Regions from separate parts of the Pseudomonas sp. GW821-FHT07B01 genome, predicted to be linked through region 3. Evidence: predicted binding sites of a transcription regulator. Region 3 holds the regulator's gene; each other region holds the start of a gene.
The links. Region 3 encodes sigma-54, which starts transcription at its own class of promoters, with help from an activator protein. Its sites were predicted from a motif close to ANTGGCATNNANNTTGCTNT; they were not measured.
Positions count from the first base shown of each region.

Region 1 (3,275 bases), on a different contig from region 3:
TCACCGAGTACAACACCAAGACCCAGGGTTTCCTGGTGCGCTCGGTGGAGCGCATCGTCAATATGAACTGGGAAGAGATCCATCCGCCGCCCAAGGGCACGGGGCGCGATCACTACCTGACGGCGGTGACGCGGGTCGATAACCAGTTGGTGGAAATCATCGACGTGGAGAAGATCCTCGCCGAAGTGGCCCCCACCTCGGAAACCATCTCCGTCGGGGTGGTGGATGCCGAAACGGCACACAAGGCGGTTTCGCTACGGGTGTTGACCGTGGACGACTCTTCTGTGGCGCGCAAGCAGGTCACGCGTTGCCTGCAAACGGTCGGGGTTGAGGTGGTAGCCCTCAATGATGGTCGCCAGGCCTTGGATTACCTGCGCAAGCTGGCAGATGACGGCAAGAGGCCTGAAGAAGAATTCTTGATGATGATCTCTGACATCGAGATGCCGGAAATGGATGGCTACACGCTCACGGCCGAAATACGTAACGATCCACGCATGCAAAAGTTGCATATCATCCTGCATACTTCGTTGTCGGGGGTATTCAATCAGGCAATGGTCAAGAAGGTCGGTGCGGATGACTTTCTGGCCAAGTTCCGTCCTGATGACCTCGCATCCCGGGTAGTCGACCGGATCAAGGCAGCAGATCACGGCTAGGGGATTTCCCCCGGCGGTCACACGATTTAAGAGGCGGCATCATTGTCTACGGGTAATTTGGATTTCGAACAGTTCCGGGTCTTCCTGGAAAAAGCCTGTGGCATATTGCTCGGTGAAAACAAGCAGTACCTGGTATCCAGCCGTCTCAACAAGCTGATGGAACAGCAGGGCATCAAGTCCCTGGGTGAGTTGGTCCAGCGGATCCAGGGGCAGCCGCGCAGTGGGCTCAAGGAAATGGTGGTCGATGCCATGACCACCAACGAAACCTTATGGTTTCGCGATACCTATCCCTTTGAAGTGCTCAAGAACAAAGTGTTGCCTGAAGCCATCAAGGCCAGCCCGGGCCAGCGCCTGCGTATCTGGTCGGCGGCCTGTTCTTCGGGGCAGGAGCCGTACTCGATCTCGATGTCCATCGATGAGTTCGAGCGGACCAACATGGGCCAGTTGAAAGCCGGTGCGCAAATTGTGGCCACGGACCTGTCCGGCACCATGCTCACCAACTGCAAGACCGGTGAGTACGACAGCCTGGCCCTGGGCCGAGGTTTGTCCCAGGAACGCCTGCAACGCTACTTCGACCCCAAAGGGGCAGGGCGTTGGGCGATCAAGGCGCCGATCAAGAACCGCGTCGAATTTCGCTCGTTCAACCTGCTCGACAGCTACGCCAGCCTAGGCAAGTTCGACATGGTGTTCTGCCGCAACGTGCTGATCTATTTCTCGGCTGAAGTGAAGAAAGACATTCTGTTGCGCATCCACGGCACCCTCAAGCGCGGAGGTTATCTGTTCCTCGGTGCTTCCGAGGCGCTCAATGGGCTGCCGGATCACTTCCAGATGGTGCAATGCAGCCCGGGGATCATCTACCAGGCCAAGTAGCCTGGGTGTATGCAATAAAACTGTGGGAGCCGGGCTTGCCCGCGATAGCGTTTTGTCAGTCGACGAATAGGTCGGCAGGCACTCCGCCATCGCAGGCAAGCCAGCTCCCACATTTGTTTTCTCGGCAAGCTGGCGTAAAGCGGCAACTGCCCATTGCCGCTTTACTGGCACTACGCGGAAATCGCTTGCCGCTTTTCTGGCATAGTCGCCGGCAACTTCCCTCGAAACCCTTTATATACGGGGCTTTCGCAAGTTTGGCATACACCTTGCTATAACCCTGCTAACGAACAGCAGGTCAGCCTAAAGGTTTCCGCCATGAGCATCAGCTTCGATAAAGCGCTCGGTATCCACGAACAAGCCCTGGGCTTCCGCGCCCAGCGTGCCGAAGTCCTGGCCAACAACATCGCCAACGCCGACACCCCGAACTACAAGGCTCGGGACCTGGACTTCTCCGCCGTGCTCGCCGCACAACAGGACAAGACCAAGAACGGTACCTTCGCCTTGAACATGACCAATAGCCGTCATATCGAAGCGCAAGGCCTGGGCAATGGTGACGAGTCGCTGCTGTATCGCACGCCGATGCAGCCGTCGATCGACCAGAACACCGTTGACGCCCAGCTGGAGCAATCGAACTACGCCGAAAACTCGGTGAACTTCCAGGCCAGCTTCACCCTGCTCAACAGCAAATTCAAAGGGCTGATGTCAGCCCTGCGCGGAGAGTAAGCCATGTCCCTGTCCAGTGTTTTCAATATTGCCGGCAGTGGCATGAGCGCGCAGACCACGCGTTTGAACACCGTCGCCAGTAACATCGCCAACGCCGAGACCGTCTCCTCGAGCATTGACCAGACCTATCGCGCCCGCCATCCGGTGTTTGCCACCATGTTCCAGGGTGGTCAGGCAAACGGCAGCGATTCGTTGTTCCAGAACCAGGACGCCGCCGGCTCCGGCGTGCAGGTGTTGGGCGTGGTCGAAGACCAGAGCAACCTGGAGGCCCGTTACGAGCCCAACCATCCTGCCGCGAACGAAAAGGGTTACGTCTATTACCCCAACGTCAACGTGGTCGAGGAAATGGCTGACATGATTTCCGCCAGCCGCTCGTTCCAGACCAACGCGGAAATGATGAACACCGCCAAAACCATGATGCAGAAGGTCCTGACCCTGGGTCAGTGATAAGGGGCGCCAAATAATGGCCATCGTTGATACGTCAAACAACACGGCTGTCCAGGACCTGTTCAACTCCAAGGTCAAGGACGCTTCGAACAATGTATCGAATGTTTCCAAAGCGGCGACGGGTAACCAGGCGCTAGGCAAGGACGCATTCCTGCAGTTGCTGGTGACCCAGCTGAAAAATCAGAACCCGCTGTCGCCCCAGGACAACGGCGCGTTCGTGGCCCAGCTTGCCCAGTTCAGCAGCCTGGAAGGCATCAACACCCTGAACGACTCGGTGAACAACATCTCCAGCAACTTCAGCTCTTCTCAAGCGCTGCAGGCTTCGTCGCTGGTGGGGCGGTCGATCATTATCCAGACCGACAAAGCCATGGTTGATACCAGCAAGAGCATGAACGGTTCAGTGGCGGTGCCATCGGCGGTGGGCAACGTGTCCGTCAAGATCACCGACAAGGACGGCAACGTCGTACGCACCGTGGATATGGGCGCGCAGAGTGCCGGCAGCCAGAGCTTTATCTGGGACGGCAAGAACGATAAGGGTGAGGTCGCCCCAGCCGGCACCTACACCTTCAATGCCTCCACCAA
Region 1 is NZ_JBWKRA010000001.1:529,153-532,427, reverse strand. It holds gene AC07S6_RS02475 (chemotaxis protein CheV) at 1-653, shown strand, start outside; gene cheR (protein-glutamate O-methyltransferase CheR) at 696-1,523, shown strand; gene flgB (flagellar basal body rod protein FlgB) at 1,839-2,246, shown strand; gene flgC (flagellar basal body rod protein FlgC) at 2,250-2,693, shown strand; gene flgD (flagellar hook assembly protein FlgD) at 2,710-3,275, shown strand, end outside.
Region 1: flgB (flagellar basal body rod protein FlgB) is a predicted target of sigma-54. The motif match lies at 1,777-1,796, and genes of this name have one in related genera.

Region 2 (3,275 bases), on a different contig from region 3:
CGCCGTGTAGATCACGGTGAAGCCCACGCCTTTGCACTGGATCCAGACTTGGGCTGCGATGTCGGTCACGGTGCCGAAGCCGCCCAGCGCCGGGGCAGCGAACACACCGGTAAGGATCGCACCGACGATGCCGCCGATACCGTGCACGCCGAAAGCGTCCAGGGAGTCGTCATAACCCAGCTTGCGCTTGAGGCTGGTAGCACAGAAGAAGCACACCACACCGGCGACCAGGCCAATCACCAGGGCGCCCATCGGGCCCACGGTGCCCGCCGCAGGCGTCACGGCGACGAGGCCGGCGACCACGCCCGAGGCGATACCCAGTGCGCTGGGCTTGCCGTGGGTGATCCACTCGGCAAACATCCAGCCCAGGGCCGCAGCTGCGGTGGCGATCTGAGTCACCAGCATCGCCATGCCCGCTGTACCGTTGGCCGCCGCGGCGGAACCGGCGTTGAAGCCAAACCAGCCGATCCACAGCATGGCCGCGCCCACCAGGGTATAGCCCAGGTTATGCGGTGCCATCGGGGTGGTCGGGAAGCCTTTGCGCTTGCCGAGCACGATGCACGCCACCAGGCCAGCCACACCCGCGTTGATGTGCACAACGGTGCCGCCAGCGAAGTCCAGCACGCCCCAGTCCCACATCAGGCCGCCGTTGCCGCTCCAGACCATGTGCGCAATCGGCGCGTAGACCAGGGTGAACCAGATAGCCATGAAGATCAGCATTGCGGAGAACTTCATACGCTCAGCGAAAGCACCGACGATCAGCGCCGGGGTAATGATGGCAAAGGTCATCTGGAAGGTGATGAACACGGCTTCCGGAAACAGCGCCGCCGGCCCGGTGATGCTGGCCGGGGTGACCCCCGCCAGGAACGCCTTGCCCATGCCGCCGAAGAAGGAATTGAAGTTGACCACACCTTGTTCCATACCGGTGGTATCGAACGCGATGCTGTAGCCGTAGACGACCCACAGGATGCTGATCAGGCCAGTGATGGCGAAACACTGCATCATCACCGACAGAATATTCTTGGAGCGGACCATGCCGCCGTAGAACAGCGCCAGGCCAGGGATGGTCATGAACAGCACCAGCGCGGTGGCGGTAAGCATCCAGGCGGTGTCGCCGGAATTGAGGACTGGAGCAGCCACTTCATCTGCCGCCATGGCCAGGCTTGGCATTACGATGGACAGCAGGGCTCCGAGCCCTGCGAATTTACGCAGAGTCATATTGTTTTCTCCTGGGGCGTTGGGGTTTGGCGGCTTAGATTGCGTCGGTATCGGTTTCGCCGGTACGGATGCGAATAGCCTGTTCCAGATTGACCACGAAGATCTTGCCGTCACCGATCTTGCCGGTGTTGGCCGCCTTGGTTATCGCCTCGATAACCCGGTCAAGATCCTTGTCGTCAATGGCGACATCGATCTTCACCTTCGGCAGGAAATCGACCACGTATTCTGCGCCGCGATACAGCTCGGTATGACCCTTCTGCCGACCGAAGCCCTTGACCTCAGTAACGGTAATGCCCTGCACGCCGATCTCGGACAGTGACTCGCGAACATCGTCCAACTTGAACGGCTTGATGATGGCAGTGACTAGCTTCATGAAAACTCTCTCCCGAATTTGGTGGACTTGCCCCAGGAAAACAAACCCGTCTCAAGTCTAAGCGCAGTGCCTGGCTTTGTAACGCATCGTCGCCTCGGCATTTGCCGTCGCGACGCCAGCGAACCACTGGTGACGAGCCCTGTACCCCCGGATCCGTCGGCGCACTGCATTCGTCACAGCGACTGCATCAGTGCATGGGTCATGATCGTCTAAGCAGAAACCTTGCCAGCTCCGTAAAAACCACCGAAATCAATCCTTTACCCGCTTGTGCCCACCTACGGGGCGCCTGCGCGGCCGCAATGCGCATCAAAACAGTGCGAGGCCGCCCGCCCCAATGCGCGAAAACCGTGCGCAACGGGGCCTGAAAATGACTATAGACGCTGCGTGATACACTGCCGGCCAACTGTTTTCCGGAATATGTCCAATGCTCGCGCCCAAAGACTTCCTAGACGCCCTGAGCGGCCACGCCTCTCGCCTGTTCAGCGGCGACACGCCGCTGCCCCGCAATGAAATCGAAAGCCAGTTCAAGGCTTTGCTACAGAGTGGTTTCAGCAAGCTCGACCTGGTCAGCCGGGAAGAGTTTGACAGCCAGATGGTGGTGCTGGCCCGCACACGTGCACGGCTGGAGAGCCTGGAGGCGAAGGTGGCTGAACTTGAAGCACGGTTGACGCCACCTTCTGCTGAGTGAACGCAATTGTTGTGGGAGCTGGCTTGCCTGCGATCGCGGTTTATCAGCGGATGATTCTTTGCTGACACACCGCGATCGCAGGCAAGCCAGCTCCCACATTTGTTTTGCGTCGCCGCCCGGATACGTTCTGTAAAACCTCCCCGCCCCGCTCCATCCCACCTCGTCTACCCTTGGAAAAAACCGCAGGAAGCGGCCCTCCCATTCAAGGAACGAGCATGTCCCTCGCCATCGTCCACAGCCGCGCCCAGGTCGGTGTGGAAGCCCCAGCCGTCACTGTCGAAGTGCATATGGCCAATGGCCTGCCGTCTCTCACCTTAGTGGGTTTGCCCGAAACCGCAGTAAAGGAAAGCAAGGACCGCGTGCGCAGTGCCATCCTCAACTCGGCGCTGCAATATCCGGCCCGCCGCATCACGCTCAATCTCGCGCCCGCCGACCTGCCCAAGGACGGCGGGCGTTTTGATCTCGCGATTGCCCTGGGCATCCTGGCAGCCAGTGTGCAAGTGCCGGCGCTGATGCTCGATGACGTGGAATGCCTTGGGGAATTGGCGTTGTCCGGCGAGGTGCGCGCGGTGAAAGGGGTACTGCCTGCCGCGCTGGCAGCGCGCAAGGCCGGGCGCACCGTGATAGTGCCGCGCGCCAATGCCGAGGAGGCGTGCCTGGCGTCGGGGTTGAAGGTGATTGCGGTGGATCACTTGCTGCAAGTGGTGGCGCACCTGAATGGGCATGTGCCGATTGAGCCCTACAGGTCCGACGGTTTGCTGTACTTGAACAAGCCTTACCCAGACCTGAGTGAAGTGCAGGGCCAACTCGCGGCCAAGCGAGCATTGCTGATCGCGGCGGCAGGCGCGCATAACCTATTGTTCAGCGGGCCACCGGGCACCGGCAAGACTTTATTGGCCAGCCGGCTACCGGGCTTGCTGCCGCCGTTGAGCGAGCAGGAAGCGCTGGAAGTGGCCGCAATCCAGTCCGTGGTCAGCCTGGCACCGCTGAGCCATT
Region 2 is NZ_JBWKRA010000004.1:234,762-238,036, forward strand. It holds gene AC07S6_RS06915 (ammonium transporter) at 1-1,218, opposite strand, end outside; gene glnK (P-II family nitrogen regulator) at 1,253-1,591, opposite strand; gene AC07S6_RS06925 (accessory factor UbiK family protein) at 2,016-2,279, shown strand; gene AC07S6_RS06930 (YifB family Mg chelatase-like AAA ATPase) at 2,495-3,275, shown strand, end outside.
Region 2: glnK (P-II family nitrogen regulator) is a predicted target of sigma-54. The motif match lies at 1,802-1,821, and genes of this name have one in related genera.

Region 3 (3,275 bases):
TCGCGTATTGATCGACGACCTGGACGTCAGCCACCAACCCATGCACGGTCGTGCACGGGCAGGTATCGGCTATCTTCCGCAGGAGGCGTCGATCTTCCGTAAACTGTCGGTAGCCGACAACATCATGGCGATCCTCGAGACCCGCAAGGAACTCGATCGCGATGGTCGCCGCCAGGAGCTGGAAAGCCTGCTGCAGGAATTCCACATCAACCATATTCGCGACAACCTCGGCATGAGCTTGTCCGGTGGTGAACGTCGTCGCGTGGAAATCGCCCGCGCCCTGGCGACCGCGCCGAAATTCATCCTGCTGGATGAACCCTTTGCCGGTGTCGACCCGATTTCAGTGGGCGACATCAAGCAGATCATCCATCACCTCAAGGCCAAGGGCATTGGCGTGCTGATCACCGATCACAACGTGCGCGAAACCCTCGATATCTGCGAAACCGCGTATATCGTCAACGATGGTCAGCTGATTGCCGAAGGCGATGCCGAAACCATCCTGGCCAACGAGCTGGTGAAGGAAGTGTACCTGGGTCACGAGTTCCGCCTGTAAACACAGGGGTATCGCGCTCTTACCTGGAGCGTGCGGGAGTCAATGGAAACCTCGGTTTTTTTATTGTTACCGCGCTCTAGGCAAAGGCCCCGAGATCAGGCATATAATTTGCTTATGTTTGGCGCTCACGCGCCCTGTCGTGGATGGCGCATTGCGCCGGCGAATAAGGTGTTAAGCCCCTGCCATGAAACCATCGCTAGTCCTGAGAATGGGCCAGCAGCTGACGATGACACCGCAGCTGCAACAGGCCATCCGCCTGCTCCAATTGTCGACCCTGGACCTGCAACAGGAAATCCAGGAGGCCCTGGAGTCCAATCCGATGCTCGAACGCCAGGAAGAAGGCGACGACTTCGATAATGCAGACCCGCTGGCCGACAACATCGAGCAAAAACCCAATCCCGACGTGCAGGAACCCTCCTATCAGGAAACCGCCCCGACGGTGGACAACCTGGAGGAAGGCGACTGGAACGAACGCATTCCCAACGAGCTTCCCGTGGACACCGCCTGGGAAGACGTCTACCAGACCAGCGCCAGCAGCCTGCCAAGCAGCGATGATGACGAGTGGGACTTCACCACCCGCACGTCGGCGGGCGAGAGCCTGCAGAGCCACTTGCTGTGGCAACTGAACCTGGCGCCGATGTCCGATACCGATCGCCTGATCGCGGTCACCCTGATCGATTGCATCAATAACCAGGGTTACCTGGACGAAACCCTCGACGAGATCCTCGAGGCCTTCGACCCGGAACTGGATATCGAACTGGACGAAATCGAAGCCGTCCTGCACCGCATCCAGCAGTTCGAGCCCGCCGGCATTGGTGCCCGCACACTCAGCGAGTGCCTGTTGCTGCAACTGCGCCAATTGCCGGCCAAGACCCCATGGCTCACCGAAGCGCAACGCCTGGTCAGCGACTACATCGACCTGTTGGGCAGTCGCGACTACAGCCAACTGATGCGCCGTATGAAGCTCAAGGAAGATGACTTGCGCCAGGTCATCGAGCTGGTGCAAAGCCTCAACCCGCGCCCAGGCTCGCAGATCGAATCCAGCGAAGCCGAATATGTGGTGCCCGACGTCATTGTGCGCAAGGACAACGAACGTTGGCTGGTGGAGCTGAATCAGGAGTCGGTACCGCGCCTGCGGGTCAACCCGCAATACGCAGGTTTTGTGCGCCGCGCCGACACCAGCGCCGATAACACCTTCATGCGCAACCAGTTGCAGGAAGCGCGGTGGTTCATCAAGAGCCTGCAAAGCCGCAACGAAACCCTGATGAAAGTCGCAACCCAGATCGTCGAACACCAGCGCGGTTTCCTGGAGTACGGCGACGAGGCCATGAAGCCTCTGGTGCTGCACGACATCGCCGAAGCCGTCGGCATGCATGAATCGACGATTTCCCGAGTTACCACGCAGAAATTCATGCATACCCCACGGGGTATTTATGAGCTGAAATACTTTTTCTCCAGCCACGTCAGCACCTCTGAAGGCGGTGAATGCTCGTCCACGGCGATCCGCGCGATCATCAAAAAACTGGTTGCCGCTGAAAATCAGAAAAAGCCGTTGAGTGACAGCAAGATCGCTGGTTTACTGGAGGCACAAGGCATTCAGGTCGCCCGTCGAACCGTCGCCAAGTACCGCGAGTCCCTAGGGATCGCGCCTTCCAGCGAGCGTAAGCGTTTGATGTGACGGGCGGGCCACAGCGTTCCAGTGGTGGGTATTCCTGCCCACCGCTTTATGCACTGGCAACGAAGGAGAAGCTGTATGCAAGTCAACATCAGTGGACACCAGCTGGAAGTCACCAAGCCCCTGCGTGAATACACCGAGAGCAAACTGAACAAGCTTGCGGGGCATTTTGACAAGATCACCAACGTGCAGGTCATCATGGAGGTCGATAAGCTCAAGCAGAAAATCGAGGCCACCCTGCACGTACCGAATGCCAAGCTCGTTGCCAATGCAGAACATGAAGACATGTATGCGGCAATTGACTCGCTCTACGACAAGCTCGACCGCCAACTCATAAAGCATAAGGAAAAGAATCTGCACCTGATGCAAGGTACAGGTCGTTAACTCTCCCCCCATGATCCGACTTGAAAACATCCTGACCCCCGGCCGTTCCCTCGTGAACGTGCCGGGCGGCAGTAAAAAGCGCGCCCTCGAACAAATTGCCAACCTGATCGCCCGGGAAATTCCGGATCTGGAGATGCAAGATGTCTTCGAAGCTCTGATTGCCCGTGAAAAACTCGGCTCCACCGGTTTTGGCAACGGCATCGCGATCCCTCACTGCCGCCTCAAAGGTTGTGATAAACCTGTGAGCGCGCTGATGCACCTGGACGCTCCGATTGATTTCGACGCCATCGACGGCGCCCCGGTCGACCTGCTGTTTGTGCTGCTGGTCCCGGAAGCCGCCACCGATGCGCACCTGGAACTGCTACGGCAGATCGCCAGCATGCTGGACCGCAAGGATGTACGCGACAAACTGCGCAGCGCCTCCAGCAATGAAGCGTTGTACCAAGTTGTCCTGGATGAACAAAACGGGCAGTAATCATGCGTTTGATCATCGTCAGCGGTCGCTCCGGGTCGGGTAAGAGCACCGCCCTCAATGTGCTTGAGGACAACGGCTTCTATTGCATCGACAACCTGCCCGCCGGCCTGCTGCCAGAGCTGGCGGAACGCGCACTGATCCATACCGAATTGGCGCAGCCGCTGGTAGCGGTCTCGATTGATGCGCGC
Region 3 is NZ_JBWKRA010000010.1:110,592-113,866, reverse strand. It holds gene lptB (LPS export ABC transporter ATP-binding protein) at 1-553, shown strand, start outside; gene AC07S6_RS13475 (RNA polymerase factor sigma-54) at 738-2,231, shown strand; gene hpf (ribosome hibernation-promoting factor, HPF/YfiA family) at 2,307-2,612, shown strand; gene ptsN (PTS IIA-like nitrogen regulatory protein PtsN) at 2,623-3,087, shown strand; gene rapZ (RNase adapter RapZ) at 3,090-3,275, shown strand, end outside.